3 regions of the Paenarthrobacter sp. GQ52 genome follow, and region 2 is predicted to be linked to each of the others. Evidence: riboswitches for the same ligand, from Rfam matches in the RefSeq annotation. Region 2 holds a riboswitch; each other region holds the start of a gene.
What was found. Region 2 has a riboswitch for thiamine pyrophosphate ahead of AC6CH8_RS17640 (ECF transporter S component). Riboswitches for the same ligand answer to the same signal wherever they lie in the genome.

Region 1: linked by a shared signal. The riboswitch ahead of thiO (glycine oxidase ThiO) and the one ahead of AC6CH8_RS17640 (ECF transporter S component) in region 2 are both predicted to bind thiamine pyrophosphate.
Region 3: linked by a shared signal. The riboswitch ahead of thiD (bifunctional hydroxymethylpyrimidine kinase/phosphomethylpyrimidine kinase) and the one ahead of AC6CH8_RS17640 (ECF transporter S component) in region 2 are both predicted to bind thiamine pyrophosphate.

What each region holds. Positions count from the first base shown of each region.
Region 1 is NZ_JCAXEJ010000003.1:303,232-312,695, reverse strand. It holds gene AC6CH8_RS06905 (aminopeptidase P family protein) at 1-916, opposite strand, end outside; gene AC6CH8_RS06900 (PHP domain-containing protein) at 997-1,842, shown strand; gene AC6CH8_RS06895 (MarC family protein) at 1,842-2,450, shown strand; gene AC6CH8_RS06890 (DNA-methyltransferase) at 2,423-3,337, opposite strand; gene AC6CH8_RS06885 (DEAD/DEAH box helicase) at 3,346-5,058, opposite strand; gene AC6CH8_RS06880 (RNB domain-containing ribonuclease) at 5,336-6,820, opposite strand; gene AC6CH8_RS06875 (ferritin-like fold-containing protein) at 6,862-7,530, shown strand; gene thiE (thiamine phosphate synthase) at 7,561-8,232, opposite strand; TPP riboswitch at 8,260-8,378, shown strand; gene thiO (glycine oxidase ThiO) at 8,371-9,464, shown strand, end outside.
Region 2 is NZ_JCAXEJ010000016.1:42,734-52,197, forward strand. It holds gene AC6CH8_RS17635 (ABC transporter ATP-binding protein) at 1-177, opposite strand, end outside; gene AC6CH8_RS17640 (ECF transporter S component) at 177-797, opposite strand; TPP riboswitch at 873-1,009, opposite strand; gene AC6CH8_RS17645 (NUDIX hydrolase) at 1,365-2,054, shown strand; gene AC6CH8_RS17650 (DUF4235 domain-containing protein) at 2,091-2,351, shown strand; gene mnhG (monovalent cation/H(+) antiporter subunit G) at 2,423-2,815, opposite strand; gene AC6CH8_RS17660 (MrpF/PhaF family protein) at 2,805-3,083, opposite strand; gene AC6CH8_RS17665 (Na+/H+ antiporter subunit E) at 3,080-3,646, opposite strand; gene AC6CH8_RS17670 (Na+/H+ antiporter subunit D) at 3,643-5,256, opposite strand; gene AC6CH8_RS17675 (Na(+)/H(+) antiporter subunit C) at 5,253-5,753, opposite strand; gene AC6CH8_RS17680 (Na+/H+ antiporter subunit A) at 5,750-8,767, opposite strand; gene AC6CH8_RS17685 (MFS transporter) at 8,971-9,464, shown strand, end outside.
Region 3 is NZ_JCAXEJ010000009.1:63,207-72,670, reverse strand. It holds gene AC6CH8_RS13605 (hypothetical protein) at 1-339, opposite strand, end outside; gene nadD (nicotinate-nucleotide adenylyltransferase) at 347-967, opposite strand; gene AC6CH8_RS13595 (hypothetical protein) at 1,023-1,262, opposite strand; gene AC6CH8_RS13590 (glutamate-5-semialdehyde dehydrogenase) at 1,345-2,706, opposite strand; gene proB (glutamate 5-kinase) at 2,703-3,884, opposite strand; gene obgE (GTPase ObgE) at 3,874-5,460, opposite strand; gene rpmA (50S ribosomal protein L27) at 5,615-5,878, opposite strand; gene rplU (50S ribosomal protein L21) at 5,941-6,249, opposite strand; gene thiD (bifunctional hydroxymethylpyrimidine kinase/phosphomethylpyrimidine kinase) at 6,625-8,175, opposite strand; TPP riboswitch at 8,166-8,264, opposite strand; gene AC6CH8_RS13560 (Rne/Rng family ribonuclease) at 8,431-9,464, opposite strand, start outside.

The DNA.
Region 1 (9,464 bases), on a different contig from region 2:
TGTCGTAACCGAGTTCGTTGCCTTCCTCACGGGCCCGGGCAAAGAAAGCGCCCTCAACTACACGTTCGCCGCGCTTGTGGGTCAGCGCGCGCGGGAGGGCCCGGACGACGTCGGCGAAGCCTTCCACGGTTGCCGCCACAGCGATCTTCATCTGCTCGATTTCCCACTCGTCCTTGATGAGGCGCAGCTCGGACAACGCTTCGCTGAGCTTCTCATCCAGGGCGTCGAGTTCGCCGAGGTCCAGGTTCTCGGGGTCTTTGGCCGTGTTGTAGCGGGCGGTGTCAACCAGCGCATCAATGTTCTCGTCCACCTTGCGGACCAGGCGAATGGAGATGCCGCCGATTTCCGGGGCGCCCACATTCTTGGTGATGGCCATCTCGAGCTCGGAGATGTGCGCGGTGGGGAGGCCGAGGCGGGCTTCGAATTCGGCCAGTGTGGGACGCGCACCGATCCAGAACTCGCCGGCGCGCGAGTCCGCGTAGAACTGCTTTGTATCCCGGCCGGCCAACGGACGGAAGTAGAGGGTGGCAGTGTGGTGACCGCCGTCGTCGCCCTTTCCTTCAGCAACAGGCTCAAGGATCAGCACGGCGTCGGGCTCGTGGTCGAGGCCCAGGCCGGTGAGGTGGGCGAAGCCGGAATACGGGCGGAAGCGGTAGTCGCAGTCGTTGGAACGGACCTTCAATGGACCGGCGGGGATGACGAGCCGTTCGCCCTTGAACAGTTCGGAGATAGTACGACGGCGGGGGGCAGCGTGGTCTGCAACGGCGTCTCGCGCGGGGGTCACCTGCGGGGCGGGCGCCCAGTTGCTGGCCATGAATGCCTTGAAGGCATCGGATGTGGGCCGTTGCGAGCGGTTGTTGACACGCTCTTGCAGTGGCTGGGAGGACGAGTTCTGGGTGTTTTCGGCATCGTTCACCGTTACATCGTCCCACCAGTTAGGTGAGGAGGCCAACGGCGCAACGCTCCAAGCATGCCCGTATCCCATAGGCTGGGAAAGTGAGGATAGACCTGCATGCGCACTCAAATGTTTCCGACGGAACCGAGACACCGGCCGGCGTGATCATCTCCGCCGTCTCGGCCGGCCTGGACGCCGTGGCGTTGACGGACCACGATTCGACGGACGGCTGGGAATCTGCTGCCGCGGCGGCCCGGGAACATGGCATTGCCTTCGTTCCCGGAATGGAGATTTCCTGCCGGACCGAGAAGGGAATCAGCGTTCACTTGCTGAGTTACCTCCACGACCCCACCCATGCGGGTTTGCTGGAGGAAATCACCAAGTCCAAGGACGCCCGACTCACCCGTGCCGAGCACATGGTCACCTTGTTGTCCGAGGATTACCCGTTGACCTGGGATGACGTCATCCACCACGTGGCTCCCGGTGCCACGGTGGGTCGCCCTCACATCGCCGATGCCTTGGTCGCGGCTGGCGTTGTCGCGGATCGAACGGAGGCCTTCACTTCCATCCTCACCTCACATTCGCGGTACTTCGTGCAGCACTATGCGCCCAACCCGGCAGTCGCCGTCGAGCTTGTCCGTGCAGCCGGCGGCGTTCCAGTCTTTGCCCATCCTGTGGCCTCGTCGAGGGGCCGCATTGTGGGGGAGCAGACATACCGGGACATGATTGATGCCGGACTGCTGGGACTTGAGGTTGAACATCGGGACAACCCGGAGGAGGGCCGCACGTTCCTGCGGGGCCTGGCAGCCGAACACGGTTTGCTCATGACAGGGTCATCTGACTATCACGGAGCGGGCAAGCCCAACCTGTTGGGCGAAAACACTACCTCGCCCGAGGTCTTGGCACGCATTGAGGAGTTGGCAACAGGGAGCACGGTCATTCGCTGATGGATCTTCAACTGCTTGCCTCCGTGATCGTCACCTTGTTCGTGATCATGGATCCCCCGGGTACCGTGCCGATTTTCATGTCACTTACGGCTCAGATGTCGGCCAAGGAGCGAAACCGGTCCGCGTTCCAGGCTCTTTTGGTGGCCACCGGTGTGATCGTTGTGTTCGCGATCTTCGGGCAGTCCATCCTGAACTACATGCACATCTCGCTGGCGGCCTTGCAGGGCGCCGGCGGTCTGCTTCTGGTGCTCATTGCGCTGCAGCTGCTGACGGGGTCCACCAGTGGCGAAGAGAATGCTGCCAAGTACAAAAACGTGGCGTTTGTGCCGCTGGGAACACCGCTGATGGCCGGGCCCGGGGCGATCGTCGCCGTCATGGTGTTCGTGCAGCAGTCCAGCCAGCTCTCGGAGTACCTGGCGGTTGGCCTTGGCATTGCCGTGGTGCTGGGCTCGCTTTACCTTGCGATGCGCTTCGCTGGCGTCGTACAGCGCGTGCTCGGTGAAAACGGAGTGGAGCTGGTGACCCGGATCGCCGGCTTGCTGCTATCAGCCATTGCCGTCCAGATGATCGCGGACGCCGTTCAGGCCTTCGTGAAGGGTGCTGCCTGATCCAGGCCAGCGACCGGCAAGGACCCGCTCCGGTGGAATCCTGCCTTGCTGCCCAGCCGTTTCCGCATGACCTCGATGGCCTGTTCGTTCTGGTCTACGCACACGAAGTTGCGGCCTAGCTTGGCTGCAACTGCGCCCAGGGTGCCTGAACCGGCGAAGAAATCAAGGCACCAATCGCCCTCGCGGCTTGATGCAGAGACAATCCTGCGAACCAGGCCTTCGGGTTTTTGAGTGGGGTAGCCGGTCTTTTCGCGGCCCGTGGGCGAGACGATGGTGTGCCACCAGACATCCGTGGGAAGCTTGCCGAGCTCGCGTTTGGCTGGAGTGACCAGGCCAGGCGCCATATACGGTTCCCGGTCCACTTCGGCGTTGTCGAAGTGATATTTGGTGGGGTTCTTGACGTACACCAGGATGTTGTCGTGCTTGGTGGGCCAGCGGTTCTTGGCGCGGGCGCCGTAATCGTAGGCCCAGATGATCTCGTTCAGGAAGCATTCCCTGCCGAAGATCGAGTCCAGCATCACCTTGGCGTAGTGGACTTCCCGGTAATCCAAATGCAGGTACAGGGTGCCGTCGTCTGCCAGCAGTCGCCAGGCCTCCACGAGCTTTGGTTCCAGGAAAGACCAGTAATCGCTGAAGGCGTCGTCGTAGCTATGGAGGGCGCCCTTGATGGTGTCGTAAGAACGGCCCTTGAAGCCGACGCGGTCGCCGTCGCCGTCCGCATTGCGGACCATACGGGTTTCCTGGCGGCGTTGGACCCTGCCCGTGTTGAAGGGCGGGTCCACGTAAATGAGTGTGAAGGCGCCGTCCGGCAGCGTAGGGAGGAATTCCGCGTTGTCCGCGTGCACCACCAAGTTGCCGCCGTCCGGCGCCCAAACAGATTCAGTCATTGAGGTTTTTAGGCCTCGGTGCTGCCGGACTGGGCAGCTGCGGTCTCTCCGGAAACCACTTCGCCGTTGCGACGACGCGTGCGGGTCCGACGCGTACGTGACGGCTTCTCCGCATTGTCCGCAGTGGCGGTGCGGGTCTCCGAGGCGCCGGCAGCCGGGGCTGCCTCACCATCAGAAGTACGACGGCGGCGCGTACGGTTACGACCACCCTCGCCCTTGGATTCGCTGGACTCGGCGTCACCGGACCTGCCGGAGCGGCCACGGCCGCCATCGCGACCACCGTCGCGCTTGCCGTCTCGTCCGCCATCCCGGCCGGAGCCGCCGGAGCGGGCGTTCTTCTTGCCCGTCTCGCCCAGGTCCTCAAGGACCTCGGCGTCGACGCCGGCGAGGACGCGCTTGTTGCGCGGCAGGCGGCCCTTGGTGCCCTCGGGGATGTCGAGATCGGAGAACAGGTGCGGCGAAGAGGAGTACGTCTCAACGGGCTCGGGAACGCTGAGTCCCAGGGCCTTGTTGATCAGGCCCCAGCGAGGCATGTCGTCCCAGTCAACAAACGTGACGGCCGTGCCCTTGTTGCCCGCGCGACCGGTACGGCCAACGCGGTGCAGGTAGATCTTTTCGTCTTCCACGCACTGGTAGTTGATGACGTGGGTGACGTCATCGACGTCGATGCCGCGGGCTGCGACGTCGGTGGCCACCAGGACGTCAACCTTGTTGTTGCGGAAAGCGCGGAGCGCCTGCTCGCGGGCGCCCTGGCCAAGGTCGCCGTGAATGGCTGCAGCTGCGAAGCCGCGGTCTACGAGTTCCTCGGCAACCTTCGCGGCGGTGCGCTTGGTCTTGGTGAAGATGATGGTGCGGCCACGTCCGCGGGCCTGCAGGATGCGGGCCACAACCTCGGTCTTGTCCATGCTGTGGGCACGGTAGATGAGCTGGCGGATGTCGCGCTTGGTGAGGCCTTCATCATTCGGGTCAGCCGCACGGATGTGGGTGGGCTGCGTCATGTAGCGGCGGGCCATCGCGATGACGGGGCCGGGCATCGTTGCCGAGAAGAGAAGCGTCTGCCGAACGGCGGGGGTGCCCGCAATCAGCGTTTCGACGTCGGGCAGGAAGCCGAGGTCCAGCATTTCATCGGCTTCGTCAAGGATGACCATCTTGACGTTCTTGAGGCTGAGGTGCTTCTGCTTGTAGAGATCGATCAGCCGGCCGGGCGTGCCCACTACGATTTCGACGCCCTTCTGCAGGGCATCAACCTGCGGCTCGTACGCACGGCCGCCGTAGATGGTGGCGATGCGGGCGTTGCGCTTGCGTGACGCGGTCTGGAGATCGTTGGCAACCTGCACCGCGAGTTCACGCGTGGGGACGATCACCAAGGCCTGGGGTGCGCCCGGGACAGCAAGCTTTTCGTAACCGGCGTCGTCGCGGCCGGCTACGCGCTGGAGGGCGGGAATGCCGAACCCAAGCGTCTTTCCCGTTCCCGTCTTGGCCTGGCCGATGATGTCGTGGCCGCTCAAGGCGACCGGCAGGGTCATGGCCTGGATGGGGAAGGGGTGCGTGATGCCAGCGTCGGCCAAGGACTCAACGATGTCGGCGCGCACGTTAAAATCAGCGAACGACTTCTCTTCGATCTCGTGGGGCGTCTCATCCGAGATGATCGTTTCCTCGGGTTCGATTGATTCGGTTCCGGTGGAGTCCGTCAGGACTTCGTGGGTATGCAATTCACTCACAGGGAGTTTCCTTATTCATTTGGGCATTGGCGCTGCATGCTCAACGGCGGCGGCGGAGCCGTACCGGAGCACGAACGGGCGCGCAAGCAAGTCCAGTGGAAGCCGATCGCGGGCTATCTAAGTACTGGCACTGGTGACCAGTTGGTACATCTCAAGATCGCGTAGGGGCGGGCTTGTTGAGTTCAAAAATTAACTGAATCAACGACCGGGCATCCATTACTACAAGCCCAGTCTATCCTCTGGGGGCCGGAAAGCCCGGATTGCCGGATGAACGGCTTCAGGGCAGCAACTGAAACCGGATCTCCCGGCTGGCGATATCAGCCTTCAGCAGGCGCACCCGAACCTTGGTTCCGGACTCCATTTCTCCGTCGCACCGGGCCGTGACAGCGGGGTCCGCGATTTGCACGACGCCAAAGGGCCCGTTGCCGTTTCCATTGCCGTTGCCGTTTCCACGGGCGGCTCCGTTGGAGGGTTTGGACCCGGAAATGACAACAGCCTCGAATTCCTGGCCGATGTGGTTGGCAACGAGCGCCGCTTCTACTGTGTCCAATGCCGCCCGTTCGAGGCGTCCGGCCAACTGATCCGAGGATGCCATGATCTCGGGTAACGACGGGAGGGCTTCACGCGCCCATGCCGGAATGTCCTGGTTATTGCTGAGGGCTTCGCAGATCACCAGGACAAAGCGATCAATGAGGCGCCGCAAGGGTGCTGTGGTGTGGGCATAGGGAGCCCCGATAGCTGCTTGGATCACATTGGCCGGAACATCACCGTCAAAGGGCGTGTAGCCTGCACCGCGGAACAACGTTCCGGCCGAATGCAGGATCGCAAGCTGTTTGGGATCGGATGCATCCAGGGTCCGCAGGTATTCGCCGTAGCTGACCTCTCCGTCCCAGGGTTTGCCGAGGGCAGTGGTCTGCCGCTTGAAATGGAGCAGTGACCGATCATCAGGTGCGGGCATGGTGCGCAGGATGCCCACTTTTCCATCGAGCATCATCTGCGCGGCGGCCATGCCGGTCATGAGGGAGATCTGCGCGTTCCAATCCTCAACCGGCAGGGACGGTGCTGCCGCGATTCTGTACCCGCCGCCGTCAGTCGCCTGGACTATCTCCTGTTCCGGCATGTTGAGGCTTGCGCCGCCGCGTTGACGTTCCAGTTCAACGCGCTTCAGGCCCACTTCTTTGAGTAGCTGGAGAACCGGCGGGGCAGTACCGTCGTCGATCTGCTGTTGTGTGCCCTTGTAGCTCAGCTTTGCCCTGCTGCGCACAGTCGCACGGGCAACGGTGACGGCCAAAATTTCAGCTTTCCCGTCCAGGTCGAAATCCCAAACGAACGCGCTGCAATCCTGGTCGGCCAGCAGGCTTCCCGCGTTCTCACTGATGACCTCCGGATGCAGCGGGATCCGCCCGTCAGGGGCGTAGAACGTCTGCCCGCGTTGACGCGTTTCGGTATCCAGCGCGCCGCCGGGAGCCACGAAGGAAGGCACATCGGCGATGGCATAGAGGACCTTGTACCCATCACCGGCCCTTTCAATGAACAGAGCCTGGTCCAGGTCGGTGGACGTCGCGGGGTCGATGGTCACAAAAGGGATATCCCGCAGGTCCTGGGCCGGCAGCTCAAGGGCCTCCACCGCTTCCCGTGCCTCCTCCACAGCTTCTGCCGGGTATTCGCCGGGGAGTTCCAGCTCCGTCCTTAGGGCGGCGAGGGCCGAGGCGAGCTGGTCCGACGAGTCGTCGACGTTGGGCGCAATCCGATGATGTGACACGAAAATCAGGTTAGCCCGAAATGGGCCGATAGTCTTGGATCATGGGCACTTCCCCGGACGCCGCAGCCTATGCCGGGCAACTCTCAGCGGAGTTGCTTGGAGCCATGGCGTATGGCGAACTGTCCGCCTTCGGGCGGCTCTCCCTGGATTCCCGCTATGCACCCACGCTTCACGACAGGTCAGTGCTCGCGAAGATCGCAGTGGGGGCCTACGGAAACTTCGCCCTCCTCAACGACCGCCTGTCGGAGATGGGTCTGGATCCCGAACGTGCCATGCTGCCGTTTCAGCGCTCCTTCGATCACTTCCACGAGCGCACCAAGCCGGGGGACTGGTTCGAATCCGTGATGAAGGCCTATGTCATCGATACTGTGTCATCGGATTTCTATAGGGCTGTCTCGATGTTCCTCGACCCGACAACGCAGCATTTCGTTGAGCGCGTTGCTTCACCCGATCAGGCCACGGAAGTCCTTCGCGTCCTGCTCAGGCGGGCCTTGGCAGATGACCCGCGCCTCGCTTCGCGATTGGCGCTGTGGGGCCGCCGCTTGGTGGGGGAAGCGCTGACGCAGGCGCAACGCGTGGGCATGGAACACCCCCTGCTGGGGCCGATGCTGAAAAGCGGCGGGGACACGCGTGCCGCGGCGAAAAGGCTGACGACGGAGCTCGCCGAAAAGCACGCCCGCCGGATGACTGGCCTCGGCCTGACCGCCTAGCCCGCGGATCGCGCGGAACCTCCGGCTTCCCTAGACGGAATCCAAGGCTTCCAGCAGCGACTTGGCCGCCGCCGTCGGGTCCGGTGCCGCTGTGATGGCGCGGACCACCACGATCCGGCCGGCGCCCGCTTTCACAACCTGTTCAACGTTGCTGAGATCGATGCCACCAATGGCGAACCAAGGGAGGGTCACACCGTCGCCCGAGCGCTTGACCGCTTCTGCGGCATATGTGACCAGGTCCAAACCGACAGCAGCGCGACCGGGTTTGGTGGGTGTTGCCCAGACCGGACCCACGCAGAAATAGTCCAGTCCCAGGGGCCCTTGGGAGGTGGCCACAGCGGCATCGATTTGTTCGGTTGTGTGGGTGGAGAGGCCTATGCCGGTGGCGTTCGGCAGGAGGGTCCGGGCTGCAGTCAGGGGCAGGTCCTTTTGCCCGATGTGGAAGACGGGAGCCCCGGAAATGCTGGCAACATCGGCCCGGTCGTTGACCGCCCAAAGCCGTCCGTGCCGTTGTGCGACGCTCCGCAGGACGGTCAACATCTCCAGTTCCTCGGCAGCTTCCAGCGTCTTGTCGCGGAGTTGGATGATGTCCACACCGCCTTCGAAAGCGGCGTCCACAAAGTCCTCAAAATCGCCCTGCTCCTTACGGGCATCGGTGCACAGGTAAAGGCGGGCGGAGGCAAGAGCGTCAGGCTGAGTCATGGGAACCAGAGTAGTTCCTCTAAACTGGGCTCGTACTGCGGGAGCCGCGACATTCGTCATATGACTGTCCGGCTGAGAGGGCTTCAGCGCCGACCGCTTGACCTGATCCGGCTAGTACCGGCGTAGGGAAGGAAACGAATGGCAGATTCCCGCCATACCCGCCTCCAGGCAGACGTTGCCGTCATTGGTGGCGGCGTCATCGGCCTCGGCATCGCTCACGAAGCCCGGCGATTGGGCCGTTCAGTTGCGCTGATCGACCCCGCTCCCGCTTCCGGCGCGTCCTTCGCAGCGGCAGGCATGCTTGCACCCGTCAGCGAACTCCATTACCAGGAAGAAGACCTTCTTGAGTTAATGCTTGAGTCTTCCCAGCTCTGGCCCTCCTTCGTGGACGGCCTGCATAAAGGCGCGGAGGACAACGGATATCGCACGACGCCGACCCTCGCCGTGGGTGCCGACGCAGCCGACCGCCGGGCGCTCGCAGACTTAAGGTCGGTCCAGCTTGCGGCTGGCCTGGAAGTCGAACCTATCGCTCTGCGGGACGCGAGGCAGCGTGAGCCGCTCCTCAGCCCGCAGATCTCCTGTGCTTTCGATATACCTGCCGACCACCAAGTCGATCCAAGGAAACTCGCGGCATGCCTCCTGGCAGGACTGGCAGCCCATTCGCCCAATGACAGTTCCTGGGTGTCGGGAGCCGATGACGGATTCGCCATTGCTTCCAGGGCGCGCGGTTTGCTGTGGGAAGGCGGGCGTGTCACAGGCGTGGCACTGGACTCAGGAGTCACCGTTCACGCCGGAGAAACGGTGGTGGCCAACGGGCTCGGGGCGTCCCAACTCTCCGGTCTCCCTGAGGGCCTCACGCTTCCCGTAAGGCCGGTCTACGGGGACATCCTCCGGCTTCGCGTCCCCGATCACTTGCGGCCCTTGGTCACATCAACGATTCGCGGGATGGTTCGCGGGGTACCGGTTTACATCGTGCCCCGGGACGACGGAACTGTGGTGATTGGAGCCACGCAACGCGAAGACGGGTTGTCAGCCTCTTCCAACGCGGTCTCGGCGGGTGGCGTTTACCAATTGCTGAGGGACGCCCAAGTATTGGTCCCCGCAGTGGCTGAACTGGAACTCCTTGAAGCAACCGCCCGCGCCCGGCCCGGAACTCCGGACAACGCTCCACTGCTCGGACGGGTCGGTGTTTCCAACGGTGACATCGACGGCCTGGTGGTTGCCACAGGATT
Region 2 (9,464 bases):
ATGAAGGAGCGTGGATTTGCCGGCACCCGAAGGTCCGAGCAGCAGTACGCGCTCCCCGGGTTCGATCCGAAGGTCGAGGCCCTGAATGGCAGCTTGGGCACGGCCGGCATGCCGCCAACCCCAGCCCTCGGCTGAGATGGCGGCAGGCCTCACCGTGCCGCTTTGCGTGGCCGACATCAGCTGAAGACGGGCTCCGAAGCGGCCTTGCGCGAGGCGAAGGAACTCAGCACGCCGGTCTTGGCCAGGCCGCGTGTCGCCACCCAGGAGAGTGCGCCCGCGATGATTGCGCCGGAAATTGTGGTGAAGGTGATGTAGGCCAGCTTGTCGACGGCTTCATAGGCGATGTTCCAACCCCACGGGAGGAAGGAGTCGTTCAGGCCGCAGAAGAGGCCCGCGCCCGCACCGGCGAGGAGGGCAGTGGGCAGGTTGAACTTCTTGTACCGGACGGCGGCAAAGATGAGTTCCGCGCCCAGGCCCTGCAGAACGCCGGAGATGAGCACGGTGGTGCCGTACTGCGAACCCAGGATGAGCTCACCGGTGGCGGCAACAGTCTCACAGAACAGGGCTGCACCCGGCTTGCGGATAATGAGCATGCCCAGGACCGCGGGGATCATCCAGCCGCCGGCAATCAGGCCGGTGAGAGGCGGATACGTCGCGTTCATGGGGATGGATACCAGTGCGGCGCCTTGGGACCATGCCCAGAAGATCACGCCTCCCGCGATGGCGATCAAGGCCGCCACAACGATGTCTACAACACGCCAGTTATAACTGGTCTTCTTCACGTTTACCGTGGTCATTTTCTGCCTCCTGAGGTTACAGGAGGGGAAAGTGCTCCCCGGAATCCGGCTGGCCTGCGCCGCCCGGATCCGGACACTCTGAGAAGCTCGACTCCCTTGCGCCGGTACTAACCGGATCAGGTTCGAGGGTCTGCGGCTGTCCGCACTCTCAGCGCCCTCGCGTCTCCTGCATCTCTGCAGAGTCCGACGGCGGCGCTCCCCTGTCGTTATCAAATCTGCCCTGATGGGCTGGTTCAGTTTACACCTGAGTCTGTGGCGGGTGTTGGTCTGTTGCCGGCAGGCGGTCACAATCGGCAGTGGTGGTGCGTTGCGAGGCCCGCTCTGCACGCTTACCCCACACCATTCCCTGCACACCAGGCCTCACAACGAGACGGGGGCGCGTTGCGAGGCCCACTCAGCACCCTTATCCCACACCATTCCCTGCACACCAGGCCCCACAACGAGACGGGGGCGCGTTGCGAGGCCCGCTCTGCACCCATCCCCCACGCCATTCCCTGCACACCAGGCCTCACAACGAGACCTGAGAGAATGAACCAGCAGAATCCACCGCGGCAAAGGGGCACCTTCATGACTGACCTTCCCCAGCAAGACCTCCCCCTTCCCACAGAAGTGCCCCAGCCGCGCCTGGCCGCGAGCGTCATCCTCCTCCGTGACGCCCCGGGCGGACTCGAAGCCTTTGTCCAGCACAGGGTGAGCACCATGGACTTCGCCGCCGGCATGGTGGTCTTCCCCGGTGGGCGGGTGGATGCCGCGGACGAGTCCGGCTGGGACTACCCCTCGGACCTGCTTCAACGCCACGCGGCGGACTGGCAGCAGAGCTCCATCTGCAGTGGCGCGGGCGAAGCCACCAAGAACGCCGGAACGGTGCTTTCCGCCGCAATCCGTGAAGTCAAGGAGGAAGCCGGGCTCAGCATCGATGCCTCTGACCTCCGCCCGTGGGCCAACTGGATCACACCGACAGACATGCCCAAGCGATTCGACACCTACTTTTTTGTTGCCAAGCCCTCCCCGGGGGCCGAACCCCGGCACCAGACCACGGAGGCCTGGCAATCGCTGTGGATGCCGGTAGCGGACATTCTTGCGGCGGAGGCCGCGGGCACCCTGAAGCTGATGCCGCCCACGTACTACCTGCTCAAAGAAATCGCCGGGTTCGCCACAGTGGATGTTCTTTGGTCGGCCGAACACGATGTTGTTCCGGTTCTGGCACCTGTCGGCTCCATGGCTGCGTTCCTCAAGGAGCGGGAAAACCGCCGCTAGCGCTTGGAACGAGCTGGAGCCGGTTAGGCTGGGAGCATGAACCTCTTCTTCAAGCTGATCGGCGCCGGTGTAAGTCTCGGAGCAGGCTTCGTAGGTACCAAACTTGTCAACAAAGGGTGGGAAAAGGCCACGGGCAACAAGCCACCCTTGGGCAACGACGACATGGAATCGAGTCTTCGCTCGGCCCTGACTTTCGCGCTGATTTCAGCCTTCGTCAGCACACTCATCCAGGTCCTGGCGAGCAGGGGCACGCAGCGCGCCATTGCACGCTTCGCCAAGACCCACGACATCGTCTAGGCAACCGCACCACAACACAACGCCGGGATCACCCATAAGGGTAGTCCCGGCGTTCGTTGTTTCTGCTGCTCCTAGCGCTGGCTCCCGGGCTCTTGCCCCGCGGCCGCCCGCTGCACAACCGCTTCAAGTTCATCCTTGGTGAGCATTTCGCGATGCCCGTGCTTGGTGCGGTAGGCGGAGCGGCCCACCATGTGAGCGGAAACCGGGGCCGTCAGGAGCTGGAAAATCCACGCCACCAGAAGGACTGGCCATACCCACCAGGTCCGCATCTGGAGGCCGATCGCAGCCAGCATGAGGAACAACCCCAGAACCTGCGGCTTGGTGGCCGCGTGCATGCGGCTCATGAGGTCCGGAAATCTCAACAAGCCAATAGCGGCGCCGAGGGACATCAGTGCGCCCACCACCAGGAACAGTGCAGTGACGGCGTCGATCACAAAATCCAAGCCGGTGGCATCAGGACTCATTGCTCTGCTCCCTCCGTTCGGCTACGAACCGGGCCACGGTCACCGAGCCAATGAACCCGATCACCGCGAGGGCCACCAGCAGCATCAAGTTGTTAAGGTGCTTGTTCATTGCCATGTCGATTGCCAGGGCGGCACCCAGGATCGCCAGCAAGACATCCGATGCCAGAACCCTATCCAGCAAGGACGGACCGATCGCGATCCGGACAATTGCCCCTGCCGCGGCGAGGCTAAGGATTACAGCCGTTGCCACGAGAACGATTTCCTTCATAGCGTTGCCCCTTCCATTCCCGGGCGCTGTTCTGCATTGAGGGCTGCGACTTCTTCGCGCGTGCCCATGATGCGGATCAATCTCGCCTCAATGACTTGGGTTTCCTCGCGGATCTTGTCGATGTCCGCTTCCTCATAAATGTTGAGCGCGTGCAGGTACAGCGTGGACGTTGAGCGGTCCACTTCCACCACCAGTGAACCCGGGATCAACGAGATCACGTGCCCGGTGGCTGTCACCATCAGGTCTGAATGGCTCCGCAACGGAACGGCGACGACGGCGCTACGCACCGTGGGTCCTTTGGCTACAGCCAGGTACAGAACCAGGAAGCTCGCTGCCACCACTTTGCCGAGGAACATCAGAGCGAAGGGAATAGCGCGCAGAATGTTGAACCTGCCACTGAGCTCCACGGGCGGGAGGTAGAACAGTTTGGCCACCAGCACGGCGATCAGGGCACCGAACAACAGGTTGCCCGGGCTGAAGTCCCGCCACAGCGCGCCCCACACGATGACCAACCAGACGAGGAGCGGCAACTCCGTGCGGAAGGAAATGGGTTTTCGGCTCACTTGGCATCACCCGGCTGTGTCTCAGCTGACGGTGCTTCGCCCGTCCGCGGTTCGTCTGTTTGTGCCAACGGCGGCACCTCAACGGAATCGCCCAGGACCGAGTGGATGTACGCTGAGCGGTCCAGCATGATCCCGGCGGAACCGTCAGCAACTTTGAAGAGCGGCCCCGCGAATACAGTGAGCGCCACCCCGAACACCACCAGACCCGCCGTGGAGCCAACCATGGTGCGGGGCAGGACACCCACATTGCCGGGGGTCATCAGCACAGGGTCCGGGTATTCTGCGTCCTCGGGTTTGCGCCAGAACGCCCTGTTCCAGACACGGGCGATGGCCAGCAATGTCAGGAGGCTGGTGACAACGCCACCCACCACCAGCACGATTGCCAAGGGTGTCCCCAACTCCACGCCGGCCTGCAGCAGCCCCAGCTTTCCGAGGAAGCCGGAGAACGGCGGAATGCCCGCAAGGTTCATGGCCGGAACAAAGAACAGCAACGCAAGCAATGGCGAGAGCTTCGCAAGGCCACCCAAACGGTCAATGGACGAGCTGCCGCCGCGCCGCTCTATGAGACCTGTGACCAGGAACAGGCTGGTCTGCACGGTGATGTGGTGCGCAACGTAGAAAACCGCAGCACCCAACCCGGCCACGGAACTCATGGCGAGGCCAAACACCATATAGCCGATGTGGCTAACAAGCGTGAAGGACAGGAGACGTTTGATGTCGCTCTGGGCCAAGGCGCCCAGAATTCCGACAATCATGGTGAGTAGCGCCACCACCATCAGCGGGACGTTGAGGGTATCCCCGGGGAACAGCAGTGTTTCCGTGCGGACCATGGCGTATACGCCCACTTTGGTCAACAACCCGGCGAACACGGCGGTGACTGGAGCGGGCGCCGTCGGATAAGAGTCTGGAAGCCAGAACGACAAAGGGAAGACTGCTGCCTTGATGCCGAACGCCACCAACAGCATCACGTGCAGAAGGTTCTGCGTGCCCTGATCCAGTTCGGCAAGTTTGATGGCAAGGTCCGCCATGGTGATGGTTCCGGTGGCACCGTAGATCATGGCGATAGCGATGAGGAACAGCACGGACGACACCACGGAAACCACAACGTAGGTGACGCCCGCCCGGATGCGCGGTCCGGTTCCGCCCAGTGTCATGAGGACGTAACTGGCCGTCAGGAGGATTTCGAAACCGACGTAGAGGTTGAAGAGGTCACCGGTCAGGAACGCATTGGACACGCCCGCCACCAGGATCAGGTAGGTGGGGTGGAAGATCGAGACCGGCGCTTCCTGGTCGCCGTCGGCCATGCCCTGGCCGGTCGCGTAGATGAGCACCGCCAGGCTGACCACAGTGGAAACCACCAGCATCAGCGAAGAGAATTGGTCCACCACGAGGACCACGCCCCACGGCGGCAGCCATCCGCCCAGCGTGACGGACGTTGTGCCGCCGTCCCACACGGAGACCAGGAGCAGGCATTCGAGGAGGAGAGTCGCGCTCAGGATGCCAATGCTCACTACCCGCTGTGCGCTGTGGTGCCGGATCAGCAGGAATGCCAGGGCAGCGCCAAGGATCGGTAGGAGGACAGCTAGCGGCGACAGGTTTGCGAGATTCACGCGCTGCCTCCTTCCTGGTTCGAAGCCGTGTTGGGGGTTTCGGTCGCGTCGGGCCTGTCCTTATTTGCAGGGCTGGCCGGGGTGATGGCGAATTCGGACGTTTCCAGCGGGACGATGGCGTCGTCCTCCGCATCGAAGCTCGGAGTCTTGGCCACGCGGACGTCTTCGAGGTCATCCTGGATTTCATCCTGGCGAGCCAGGACCCATGTGCGGTAAATGATGCCGAGCATAAAGGCGGTGACAGCGAACGAAATGACGATCGACGTCAGGATCAGGGCCTGGGGCAAAGGATCGTTGTACGTTTCCGGGTTCGTTTCCTTATCGAACAAAGGGGCAAGGCCTGCGTACCCTCCCGTGCTCAGGATCAGGATGTTGGTGGCATTAGCCAGCAGCATCAAACCCAACAGCACGCGCGTCAGGCTGCGTTCCAGGATCAAATAGATCCCGCAGGCGTACAGGACGCCCATGACGATCAGCAGGGTCAGGTTGATGCTCATGCGTTGCCCTTCCCGGACGCAGCGGATTCGGCGGCTTCCTCGGCGAGGTCGGCATGCCCGGCTGCATCTTCCTCAGCCAGCGGGGCACCCTTGCCTTCAAAGTGTTCGTCGATCTCGGCACCGAGGCTCCGAAGGACATCGAGCGCCAACCCCACCACCACGACGTAAACGCCAATGTCGAAAATGGTGGAAGTGACGAACTTGACGTCACCGAAGACCGGTAGCCAGAACTCGATAATGGCGCTCTGGAACACCTGTCCGCCCAGGAAGAGCGGCACCACACCGGAAGCGGCCGCCGTCGCCAGTCCTGTCCCCAAAAGGGTCCCCGCGCTGACGGTGGCTGCCTCGCTCAACTCGAACCGCCCACCCGCTAGGTAGCGGATTGTCAGTGCGAGCCCGGCGGTGAGGCCGCCGGCAAAGCCGCCGCCCGGAAGGTTGTGCCCGGCGAGGAGAAGATAAATGGAGAACACGATCATGGAGTGGAAGATCAGTCTGGTGACCACTTCGAAGATGATCGAGCGGCGTTCGGGGGCCAGGGTACGGCCGGCAACCAGCCACGCATCGCGGCTCACGTCGGTGAACTTCTTCGCCACGGCCAAGGTGGCGCCGTCGCGGGAGTCACGGTCGACGCCGGTGCGTCGCCCGACGCTGCCTTCCGGCACGGCCTCCGAAGTCTTGATCCGGTCGCCGCGGCTGCGGACGAAGATCAGGCTGGCTACACCCGTGGCAGCAATCGCGAGCACCGAGATCTCACCGAACGTGTCCCAGGCGCGAATATCCACCAGGGTCACGTTGACTACGTTCAGTCCCCCGCCGCCTTCATACGCCAACCGCGGGAAGTCCAGTGAGATGGGGGTGGCAACGCGCGCGCCCATGGCGTAAATCGCCACGAAAATCATGGTGATGCCAAAGGCCGCACCAATGATCACGCGGATTACCCTGAGCCGACCCCCGGTCCTGTCCCTCAACTCAGCGGGCAGGCTGCGCATGGCCAGCACGAAAGCAACCAGCACAATGGTTTCCACCAGCATTTGGGTCAGTGCGAGGTCCGGTGCGCCTTGGAGTGCGAACATGAGGGCAATGCCGTAACCCGTGACGGACACCATGAGCACGGCGAGGAAACGCTTGTTGGCCCGGACGGCAGCCAGGGCACCCACCACGATGCCGATGCCTGCCACTACTTGCAGTGGCGAGTTCGGGTCGATGAAGTACATGCCGTCCGGCAGTGGCTTGTTCGCCACGATCAGCGCCGTCATCGGAACCGCGAATGCCACGCTGAGGATCACCGCGAGGTAGAAGTACAGCGAACCACGCTGCGTGCGGCCTGTCACCCAAACCGCGATGTCGTCCAGCGCGCCGATGGTGTTCTGGTAAGCCCTGTCGCCGTCCACCCAGTCCGGGACCAGGCTTTGGGCACGGGCAACGAGGTTGCGCCAGTAGAACATCGCGGCGCCGGCCGCGAACGTCAGCGTGGTCAGGCCCAACGCGGGGGTGACGCCATGCCACAAAGCCAAGTGTCCGGCGTCGACCGCGTCCGGACCGTCAGCGAACAGCGCTGCGTAAGGCTGGATCCAGGTGTCCACGGGCGTTGGCCATAATCCATAGACGATAGTGAGCAAACTAAGGATGGCCGGTGCTGCCAGGAATGCCGGTTTGATGGGCTTGAACGGGGTAGGTTCCACGCCGGGCTTGACGGCAAAGGCTCCCCACATGAACCGGGCGCTGTAGGCGAACGTCAGGATCGATCCGATGACCAGGCCCACCAGGATCAAGATGCCCCACGCTGGAGCGCCATCACCGGTGCCGTAGTGGACGAAGGCTTCAAACACTGACTCTTTGGCTACGAAACCTGCCAGGGGTGGCACACCGGCCATGGACGCCGCTGCGATACCGGCCACAACACCCAGCGCCCGCGACGAACGGAAAACGCCGGAAAGCTTGCGGATATCGCGTGTCCCGGACTGGTGATCGATGATGCCCACTACCAGGAACAGCGCGGCCTTGAACAAGCCATGCGCCAGCAGCAGTCCGAGTCCGGCCAGGGCAGCGTCGGGACGTCCTAATCCCACCACCATGGTGAGGAAGCCGAGCTGGCTGACCGTGCCGTAGGCAAGGATCAGTTTGATGTCTGTCTGGCGTAGGGCCCGGTAACCACCCACGAGCATGGTGGCCAAGCCCAGCCCCAGAACCACGGGAAGCCAAAACTCCGACGCCGAAAACCCGGGAGCAAGGCGAGCCACGATGTAGATGCCGGCTTTGACCATCGCGGCAGCGTGAAGATACGCGCTCACGGGGGTGGGCGCTGCCATGGCACCTGGAAGCCAGAAATGGAATGGGACAAGCGCCGATTTGGTTACGGCGCCAGCCAGGATAAGTACGACGGCGGTGGCCACCGCTCCCTGCATCGGTCCGGCCATGAGCGGCCCGGCTTGGTCCAGTATCGTCGAAATGCGATAGGTTCCTGCGGCCTGCCCCAGGATGATGAGGCCGACGAGCATGGCGAGGCCACCCGCGGTGGTGACCATGAGTGCCTGCAGTGCAGAACGCCGCGCCGCCAGACGTGTGCGGGCGTAGCCGATCAGCAGATAGGAAAGGATGGTGGTGAGCTCCCAGAAGATGAAGAGCATCAGCAGGTCATCGGAGGTCACCAAACCGAACATGGCTCCGGCAAAAGCGAGCAGTTGAGCGCCGAATCCGCCCAGGCCGGCATCCTTGTTCTTGAAGTACCTGGCGCAATAAACCAAAACCAGGGATCCCACTCCGAGGATCAGTAAGGACATCACCCAGGCCAAGGGATCCATACGGAAGGCGAGCTCAAGCTTCAGGCTGGGAATCCATGGGATGACTTCTTCTATGCCACCACCGGAATATACAGGGCCGTACTGGAAAAGCAGCCAAATGAAGGCACCTACGGGAACCGCTGCAAGAGCATAGAAGGCATTCCTGCCGAGTTTGCTGAAGATCAAAGGCGCCACAGTTGCCGCTACAAAGGTGATGGCGAGAACTGTGATCACTGTTATCTCCGCAAAGTCAGGAACATATTGTCAAAAGTTGGAGCAGGCGGTCATACGTTGGGTTCGGTTTAGCTAGTTTATCAAGGCGAACCGACAGTTTTTGGCATGGGAAGCTGACTGCGCGCATGGCTTAAAGCCGCGTTCTCCACATAGCGGTCTGTCATCTACCCGCCGTTCTCCGCTGTCGCTATAGCATTCAAGCTATGAACGCGGCCGCAGTTCCCGAAGCCTCCCACTCGACGTCCGAGCTTGCCTCAGGACCCGTCGCTTCCAAGAAAGGACAGATCCTTGCTTGGGCATCCTGGGACTGGGGCTCAGCTGCCTTCCAAGCGGTGATGACCACCTTCGTCTTCACCGTTTACCTCACGTCCAATGCGTTCGGCGGAGAAGATGCGGCATCGGCCGCGCTCGGTGCTGCCCTCGCCGTTGCCGGCCTCGCCATTGCCTTGCTGGCTCCCGTCACCGGGCAGCGTTCCGACGCCGGGGGACGCCGCAAGATGTGGCTCGGTGTCAACACCGCCGCAACAGCTGTCCTGACAGCGCTCTGTTTCTTCGTGTTCCCCCAACCGGAGTTCCTGCTGCTAGGGGTATGCCTGATAGCACTCGGCAACATTTTCTTTGAGTTTGCCGGCGTGAACTACAACGCCATGCTGGCGCAGATATCTACGCCCCGGAACATCGGCAGGGTCAGCGGCTT
Region 3 (9,464 bases), on a different contig from region 2:
AGCAACTTCGGCCTGAAGTTGCTGGAGGCGCAACTGGCGACGAGTAGGCGGTCCCCCACCGGAGAGCTGCTCCTCTTTGTCCGCCAGCTCCTTGATGGTGCGCAAAGCGGCACGATCCCGGGCACGGATCTGCGATGACCGTTCCTGGGCTGCCGGTCCCACTGCGTCCACAGGGACGTCGGCGGCACGACGATTGCGGCCGTTCGGGCGATCGGCTTGAGGAAGGTTTTCCACGTCCGCAGGCGCGGACGTATCCACTTGCTCAGCCTCGGGGTTTTCCTCCCGGGCACGTCGAAGCTCGCGCCTGCTACGGATGGGTCGCTGGTCCTGGCTGCTCATTCAAAACTCATTCAGTACGTGCTTGGTCGTCTGATCCGGACAGTGCTGGTGTCAGATCCGCTGCGTTCGCCGGCGCCGCATACAGTCCATATTTTGCGATGTACTGCACAACTCCATCAGGCACGAGGTACCAGACAGGATTTCCGGCCCCAACGCGGGTCCGGCAATCCGTGGAGGAGATGGCCATGGCGGGAACTTCCAACAGGCTGACGTCGTCCCTGCCCATGTCGTGCAGTTCATGGCCGGGACGGGTCACGCCGACGAAATGGGCCAAGGACCACAATTCGTCAACGTCCTTCCACGAAAGGATCTGCGCCAAGGCATCTGCACCCGTGATGAAGAACAGGTCAGCGTCAGGACGCTCTGCACGGAGATCGCGGAGGGTGTCGATAGTGAACGTCGGCCCCGGCCGATCAACATCCACACGGCTTACTGTGAACCTTGGATTGGAGGCCGTGGCGATGACGGTCATCAGGTAGCGGTGTTCAGGCCTGCTGACCAGCTTGTGTGACTTCTGCCAAGGCTGGCCGGTGGGCACGAAAACCACTTCGTCAAGGCCGAACTTGGCTGCGACTTCGCTGGCAGCCACAAGGTGGCCGTGATGAATGGGATCAAATGTTCCACCCATCACGCCCAGCCGGAGCCTGCGCCCCGCCTCCCCACGCGGTGTTGCGGCGATAATGTTAGTGGCCTTGGCCGTGGGTGTGCTTGTTCGGGTGCTGGCGGTGCGGATCGGCGTGCTCTTCAACGGCCTCGTGACGGTTGCCGAGGTTGGTGTAGGAGAGGGTAACGAACAGGAGAACCAGCATGAGGGCGAACATCACGACGCCGAAAACCCACGGCTCGGCCCACAGTGGAGCGAGTTCCTCGTGGCCGCCTTCAGTTTGGGCGGCAATGGACGTGGCGATCTGCTGAAACAGCATCTTCTCCCCTATTGGTTCTCAAAGGATTTTCGACGGCGGGACTCCCCACCGTTCCGGACTTCTGTTCTATGTTACCGCGTTGCTAGGCGCGGATCTGGCCCTCGCCCTGGACGATCCACTTGGTGGTGGTCAGCTCCGTGAGGCCCATGGGACCCCGGGCGTGCAACTTCTGGGTGGAAATACCCACTTCGGCTCCGAGGCCGAGCTCCCCTCCGTCAGTGAACCGGGTGGAGGCATTGACGATCACGGCAGCAGAGTCAATGTCCGCAATGAACTTCTCAGCGTTGGCCAGGTTGTTGGTGAGGATCGCTTCCGTGTGACCGGTGGTCCAGGTGCGGATGTGGTTGACCGCTTCATCCAGGCTGTCCACCATGGCAACCGCGAGATCAAGGTCCATGTATTCGGTGGCCCAATCGTCATCGTCGGCGGGAACGGTTTCAACGTCCTTGCCCAAGGCAGAAGCGATCCGCTCATCAACGTGGAGGGTGACGCCGGCTGAACGCAGTGCTTTGGCAACAGCAGGCAGCACAGTGGCGCCGGAGTGCACCAGCAGGGTTTCAACTGTGTTGCAGACGCTGGGGCGTTGCGTTTTGGCGTTGAGGAGGATTTCCACAGCCATCTCTTCATTCGCGGACTCGTCAATGAAGATATGGACATTGCCTTCGCCGGTTTCGATGACAGGTACAGCGGAGTTGGTCACAACAGTCTGGATGAGATCCCGTCCACCGCGGGGAATCAGGACATCCACCCGGCCGCGGGCACGCATCAGTACGTTGGCTCCTTCGCGACCGTACTGGTCCACAGTCTGCACGGCATCCGCGGGCAGGCCGACTGAATCCAGCGCTTCGCGAAGGATCTGAACCAGTGCCTCGTTGGTGTTCGCAGCGGCGGAACCTCCCCTGAGGATTACTGCGTTCCCGCTTTTCAATGCCAGGCCTGCGATATCCACCGTAACGTTCGGACGGGCCTCATAAATGGCGGCGACAACACCCATCGGGACGTTCACTTGGCGCAAGCGCAGTCCATTGGGCAGTGTTTGTCCGCGGACCACGTTTCCCACGGGATCGGGCAAGCCAGCCAGGTTCTCCAAGGCAGCGACCAAACCGTCGATGCGGGCAGGAGTCAGGGTCAAACGGTCCAGCAAAGCCGCTGACGTACCGTTGGCACGGCCCAGGGCTACATCCTTGGCGTTGGCCTCCAGCACGCGCTTCCGGTTCTCCACCAAGGCAGTTCCGATGGCACGCAACGCGCGGTCCTTCCATGCACGGTTGGCCTGTCCCATGCGGCGTGCAGCTTTACGGGAACGGTCCGCGATGGCGTGAACAGCTGCCTGGACATCTTCCGGTGACAACGGGACGCCTGCCGCGGGGTTCTCCGGCGTCTGGCCGGTGGTACCGGATACGTCGGAGATCACAGGGGCGTCAGGGGTCAGCGCTTCAGTCATGCTCCAAGTTTAGATGAGCGCGACGCCCTCAGGAGCACCAGATCGTCAACATGAACAACTTCGCGGTCATAGCCGCGACCCATGGCCTGGCCGAGCTCCTGCGTTGTACGGCCCAACATGCGTGGGAGTTCCTCCGAAGAGTAGTTCACCAGGCCGCGTGCCACCACGGTTCCGTCATGGGCAACCATCTCGACGGGATCTCCTGCTTCGAAATCACCGCTAAGGTCCGAAATGCCTGCGGGAAGGAGTGACCTGTGCCGGTCGCGCACGGCCTTCACGGCGCCGTCGTCGAGTATTAAACGGCCGTGAACGGTGGCCAGGTGTGCCAGCCAGAGGAGTCGGACCGGCTTGCGATTGCCGTTAACGGCAAACCACGTTCCAACGTCCTCGCCAGCCAAAGCCGCAGCAGCATTGGCCGTGGACGTGACCAGGGCATGTATACCCGAACCGGCAGCGATGGACGCTGCTTCCACCTTGGTCATCATGCCGCCGGTTCCGACGCCGGCTTTGCCCGCCTTGCCTATGGTCACGTCCTCGAGGTCCTGCGGACCACGGACCAGAGGAATACGCTGGGCGCCCTGGGACGGCGGGCCGTCGTAGAGGGCGTCGACGTCGGACAGCAGCACGAGCGCATCGGCGCGAACCAAGTGGGCCACCAAGGCAGCGAGACGATCGTTGTCACCGAAACGGATTTCATGCGTGGCCACGGTGTCGTTCTCATTAACTACCGGAACGACACCAAGGTTTAGCAGCCTGTCCAATGCCCGGAAGGCATTAGTGTGCTGCGTCCGGCGCATCAGGTCATCGGCGGTCAACAGGACCTGGCTGACTGTTACACCGTGGGCGCTGAAAGCCTGGGTATACCGTGCCATCAGGAGTCCCTGCCCCACACTGGCGGCAGCTTGCTGCGTGGCGAGGTCCTTGGGTCGCTTGGCCAGGCCTAAAGGGGCAAGCCCGGCAGCGATGGCACCCGAGGACACCAGGATGATCTCTGTCCCCGCATTGCGCTTTTCAGCCAAGGCATTGACGAGCCCCGTGAGGGACTTTTCGGAGATGCCCCCCTTGATGCTGGTCAGTGAGGACGACCCCACTTTGACAACAATCCGCTTGGCGGTGGCAAGGGCTTGGCGCTCAAGTCCCTCAGCTATGTCCGGAGCGTCGACAGTCTTAGTCGTCATCACCGGAATCCAGGTGGCTTTCCTTCACTGCCTGGGCACGGCGACCACTGACGGATTCAGTCCAGATGCCAGCCTTGCGTTCAGCTTCAAGCTCAGCCCTCGCGGCAGCCTTGGCTTCGCGGCGCTCGATCTGCTCGTCGCGCTTTTGTGAACGCGTGGGGCGGTCGCCGATGTCCGCGACGCGAATGTCGGTTCCGCGTGGCGTCGCCAGGAGCTCGGCGCCGGCCATCATGGTGGGCTCCCAATCGAACACCACGCCGTCGTCTTCACCGATAACCACGGTGTCGCCGGGCTTGGCGCCAACCTTGAAGAGCTCGGTTTCAACACCGAGCTTGGCGAGGCGGTCGGCGAGGTAGCCAATCGCTTCCTCGTTGGTGAAGTCGGTTTGCTTGACCCAGCGCACGGGCTTTTCGCCCAGGACGCGGAACAGCGGCTCGAGGTTTTTCTCCTCGCGGCGGATCTTGAAGCCCGACTCGTTGACGGCGCGCGGCCTGAGGACGGGAGCAGTCACCTTGGGAGGCGTGGCCTGAACGGCGTCACGGGCTGCCTGGACGATCTCAGCCATGGCAAAGCCGAGCTGACGCAAACCCTCGTGGCTCGTTGCAGATACCTCAAAAACGCGGTAGCCACGCGCTTCGAGGTCAGGACGGACGAACTCGGCCATGTCCTTGCCGTCAGGAAGATCCACCTTGTTGAGGACTACCAGCTTCGGGCGCTCGTTAAGGGGCACCACTTCACCGTCAACACCGGCGTAGCTCATGTCAACTGCATACTTCTCAAGTTCGGCCTCGATGATGGCGAGGTCGGAAAGAGGATCCCGGTCAGATTCAAGGGTTCCGCAATCAAGGACGTGAACCAGTGCAGCACAACGCTCTACGTGACGCAGGAAGTTGTGGCCCAGGCCCTTGCCTTCGCTGGCGCCCTCGATCAGGCCGGGAACGTCGGCGATAGTGAAGCGGACATCGCCGGCCTGCACCACGCCGAGGTTGGGAATGAGGGTAGTAAACGGGTAGTCGGCAATCTTGGGCCGGGCAGCAGACATGGCTGCAATGAGGCTCGACTTACCGGCAGAAGGGAAACCAACAAGGGCGATATCTGCGATGGACTTCAGTTCCAGGACGATATCGCTGGATTCACCTTCGATACCAAGCAGGGCAAAGCCCGGAGCCCGACGCTTCTGCGATGAAAGGGATGCGTTGCCGAGGCCGCCCTGGCCGCCGGCAGCTGCAATGTACTCAGCACCCTCGCCGACGAGGTCGGCCAGAACGTCGCCGTCCTTGGTCTTGACCACGGTGCCATCGGGCACGGGAAGAATCAGGGTTTCACCGTTCTTGCCGCCACGCCAGTCACCCATGCCGGGGCCACCGTTGGTGGCGTGGCGGTGGGGAGCGTGGTGGTAATCAAGCAGGGTTGTGGTCTGGGCGGATACGCGCAGGATGACATCGCCGCCGTTGCCGCCGTTGCCGCCGTCGGGGCCGCCGAGCGGCTTGAACTTTTCCCGCTTGACAGAGACACAGCCGTGGCCGCCGGTTCCGCCGGATACGTGCAGGACTACCCGGTCTACAAAGCTCGCCACGTGAATCTCCTCAGTTGCTGTCTTACAGCGCTTGTTGCTGTTCCCAGCGTTGTTGCAAAAACCAGTGCGCTAAAGCGCCCTAGTCGATTGTAATGCGGTTAAAAGAACGGTGGAGCGGGCCGTTTGGCCCGCTCCACCGGTTCAGAACTTGTAGTTACTCTGCAGCTGCAGCAGCAACAATGTTCACTACGCGACGGCCGCGGCGAGTACCAAACTCAACCGCACCGGCCTGCAGTGCGAACAGGGTGTCGTCGCCACCGCGACCGACGCCTGCACCGGGGTGGAAGTGGGTTCCACGCTGGCGAACGATGATCTCGCCAGCGGAAACTACCTGACCACCGAAACGCTTGACGCCCAGGTACTGAGCGTTGGAGTCACGACCGTTGCGAGTGGAACTCGCGCCTTTTTTGTGTGCCATGTGAAATGCCTGCCTCTAAATTTCTGGGGAAACTGAAAAACCTGAACAGCGGGTAACGAAAGTTACGCGATGCTGGTGATCTTGATCTTGGTCAGTTCCTGACGGTGACCCTGACGCTTCCGGTAGCCGGTCTTGTTCTTGAACTTCTGGATGACGATCTTCGGACCACGGAGGTCCTCGAGGATCTCAGCCGTGACCTTGACGTTGGCCAGTTCCGCAGCTGCGGAGGTGACCTTCTCGCCGTCAACCAGGAGCAATGCGGGCAGCTCAAGCGTGCTACCGGCTCCACCGGGGACGCGGTTCAGCGTTACGTAGTCTCCAACGGAAACTTTTTCTTGGCGGCCGCCTGCGCGGACAATCGCGTACACCACTTGGGTACTCACTTCTCTCGACGTTTATTACAAAATTTGCGTGCGGAACCTTGAACCGGAATCAGCCCTGGTTCGCGCTGTGCCTCAACGCCGTGGACTTCTGAATCGAAGTCCGCGAGTCATCCCATGAACAATTCCAAGGGGCATAACCCAAGTGTTGGCGTAAGCACCGAAGATCAAGATTACGCTAGTTTGACCTTCAGCTGCAAATGAGGCCGGGTCCGGAGGCTACCTCGTGACTTGCATCACCAGTTGTAACGGACTCTCCCGGCACCGTGCCCATACAGCCTACAGGGTTTGAGCGAGATTAACGCGATCCGGCCAGCGACGCGCGGACGTGTCGCCGCAATTGGCCTCAAGTGCGTGCCCGGAAAGCTACTGAGCGCGCGTGAACGAAGCCTGGGCAAACAGCCTGGGAGCATCGAAAAACGCCGTCTCGTAGCGGCAGGACTGAGTGAAAGCATCCATCATCGCAGTCCGCTCCGTGCCGGAAGCCGCGACGGCCGCGGCAGCAGTGAAGTTGATCGCTTTCCGCGTTGCCGCCGCGAAATCCTCGTCGGCATAGGTCTTCAACCAGTCCGCATATGCGTGGTCCGCCGGCGCGCCGGCGTCTACGTATGCCGTATGAAGCTGCTGACCCACCTCCGCGTACAACCAATAACAGGGCAGGATCGCCGCCAGCACCACGGCGTAGCTGCCGGCGGCGGATGTTGCCAGTAAATGGTCCACGTAGGACTTGGTAACCGGTCCGGTTGCCGTGGAGGCTTCGCGCGTGCTCAACCAGTTCCTGTGCAACTCCGATTCAACCTCCAGGCACTGCTGTGATGCCTTTGCCCAGAACAGTTGTTCTTCCTCCGTGGGCGCCAAGGCGCCCGCACGTGCCAGGACCCTCGAATACCCATTGAGATAGATGGCGTCCTGGGCAAGGTAGTAATTGAAGTCACGTTCCGGCAGCTCGCCGGATTGAAGTCCTTGAATAAACGGGAGCCCGTAAATCGCTTCGAGTTCGGGGACGGCTTCGTTCCACATCGCCGCAGCGAAAGCGCCCGGCGTGGATGCCTGCTGGAAGTGGTGGAAGTGGTTCACGGGCCCGTTGCCTTGACCCACGTGCAGGCTGTCAGAGGCCTGCAATGCCCCTAGCAACCACGGCTTGACTTCCCGCAATGAAACTTCCCAGTCACCGGTTCGTGCCTGGACTGTGGCCAAGGCGGAAGACAGAGAGCACCCGGTACCGTGGCTATTCCGCGTTGCAACCCGGGGACCTGCCACTGCGACCACGTCCTGAGACAGCAGCCCGCTCGTGTTCACCAGCGCATCCGGGCACTCCGGCCCTGGCAGGTGGCCACCCTTGACCAGGACCGTGTTTCCGTACTCCGCTGCCAGCCGTTTGCCCTGGTCCAGCGCCGAAGCCCAGTCAGTTGCCTCGGGCTCCCCCAGCAACATGGCCAGTTCAGGAAGGTTCGGCGTAATGAGGTGGGCCAAAGGCAGCAGCGAACGCAATGCCTTCTCAGCAGACTCCCGCAGCAGCCGGTCACCACTGGTGGCCACCATCACCGGATCAAGGACCACGACGGCGGGACTCACCTCTTCGAGCCAGCCCCGGACCTCGTTGATGACGGCTGCGTCGCCGAGCATTCCGATCTTGACGGCGTCAATGGTGATGTCGGCACTAATGGCTTCCAGTTGCTGACGCAGGAAGTGCGCGGGAGGGACGTGGACGGCACTGACCTCCCTGGTGTTTTGCGCGGTGAGGGCCGTGATGGCAGCCATGCCATACCCGCCAAAAGCGGCGATGCTCTTCAGGTCCGCCTGGATTCCGGCACCACCTGAAGGGTCCGAGCCGGCAATGCTCAGAATGCGCGGGGTTGGACGGCCCGAAGCCGGAGCGTCGAGGGGGTACACCGATGAATGTGATGATGCAGTCATGAGGACATCCCTTCGCCGGTGCTAACCGGACAGGTTCAACGGGTTTGGATCTCAGCCTGGCCCAACGCCCGGCACCCCGTGTCAGTCCCCAAGCGTAGCCGGGAAGCAACGCGCCGCGGGAACCGGGCCACACCGACGCCCGGATGTGACTCTGAACGTAGCCTGTGCTTGGCTTGCCGAGCGGACGCAAAAGGACCCCGCACTACCCGCCGTTTGGCAGATAGCGCAGGGCCCTCTTCAACTTATTCGCCGCGATTAGAGCTCGGAAGCAGGAACTCCAACGCCGAGGATGATGGGCTCATCTTTTGGTGCCTTCTTGGCCGGTTCCACAGGCGCCTTGGCCTCGTGGGCCGAACCCCGGGTGGCCGACGCTGTCGCCTCATGGTGTTCAACGCTGGTTTCATTGGCCGCGCCCTGGGCCCTGCTGGCACTCCGGTTACGGCGACCACGACGACCACGCGAGGCTGAAGCAGCCTCGGGGTCTTCCTCAGCAGTCCTTGCCGGAGAAGCAGCCTTCGGGGCTGCAACCGGAGCGGCTTCCTGCTCGGGTGCCGGAGCCGCACCGAGGTGCGAAAACGCTTCGGCCAGCAGATCCAGGCTCATGGCAGGCTTGGCTGCCTGCGGTTCCTCGTGGTGCTCAACGAACGGCAAGGCAACTTCTTCCCCGCCGAAGCGCAGCACGGGAGTAGATCTTGCTTCCTGGACTGCTGCTTCCCTGCTTGCAGCATCGCGGGCTGAAGTCCCTGCTTCGCCGCTGCCTGCTTCACTACTGGCGGCGGTGCCGGCTGTAGGGCTTGCGTCCGGCTCGTGCCGGCCTGCCGCCCGCGCTTCCTCCTCTGCACGGTGAACTTCGTCGTCGTGCAGGTGTGCGGCGTGCGCTGCAGCGGCAATCGTCGCCAGGGCGGCCCTGGTTGCCTCGGCTTTGGCTATCCGGGCAGGATCCTGCGGTTCAGCCGTGGTGGATGCTGCGGCCGGGGCGGACGTGGTGGTGTGGACCTGCGCGGGAGCTTCGGCAACAGCCGGTCCCCCGCCCTTGCCGCGGCGGCGTTTGCGTTCGGTCCGCGCAGCAGGCTGCTGCGCTTCCGTATGCGGGCGGTGATGTTCAGCAGCCACCACGTTGGCGCGTCGGTGCTCAACGGGCTCGTCGTGCGTGACGACACCTCGGCCAGCGCAGTGCTCGCACTGCTCACCGAAGACCTCAAGGAGGCCGGTACCCATGCGCTTGCGCGTCATCTGGACCAGGCCCAGCGACGTTACTTCGGCCACCTGGTGCTTGGTGCGGTCCCGGC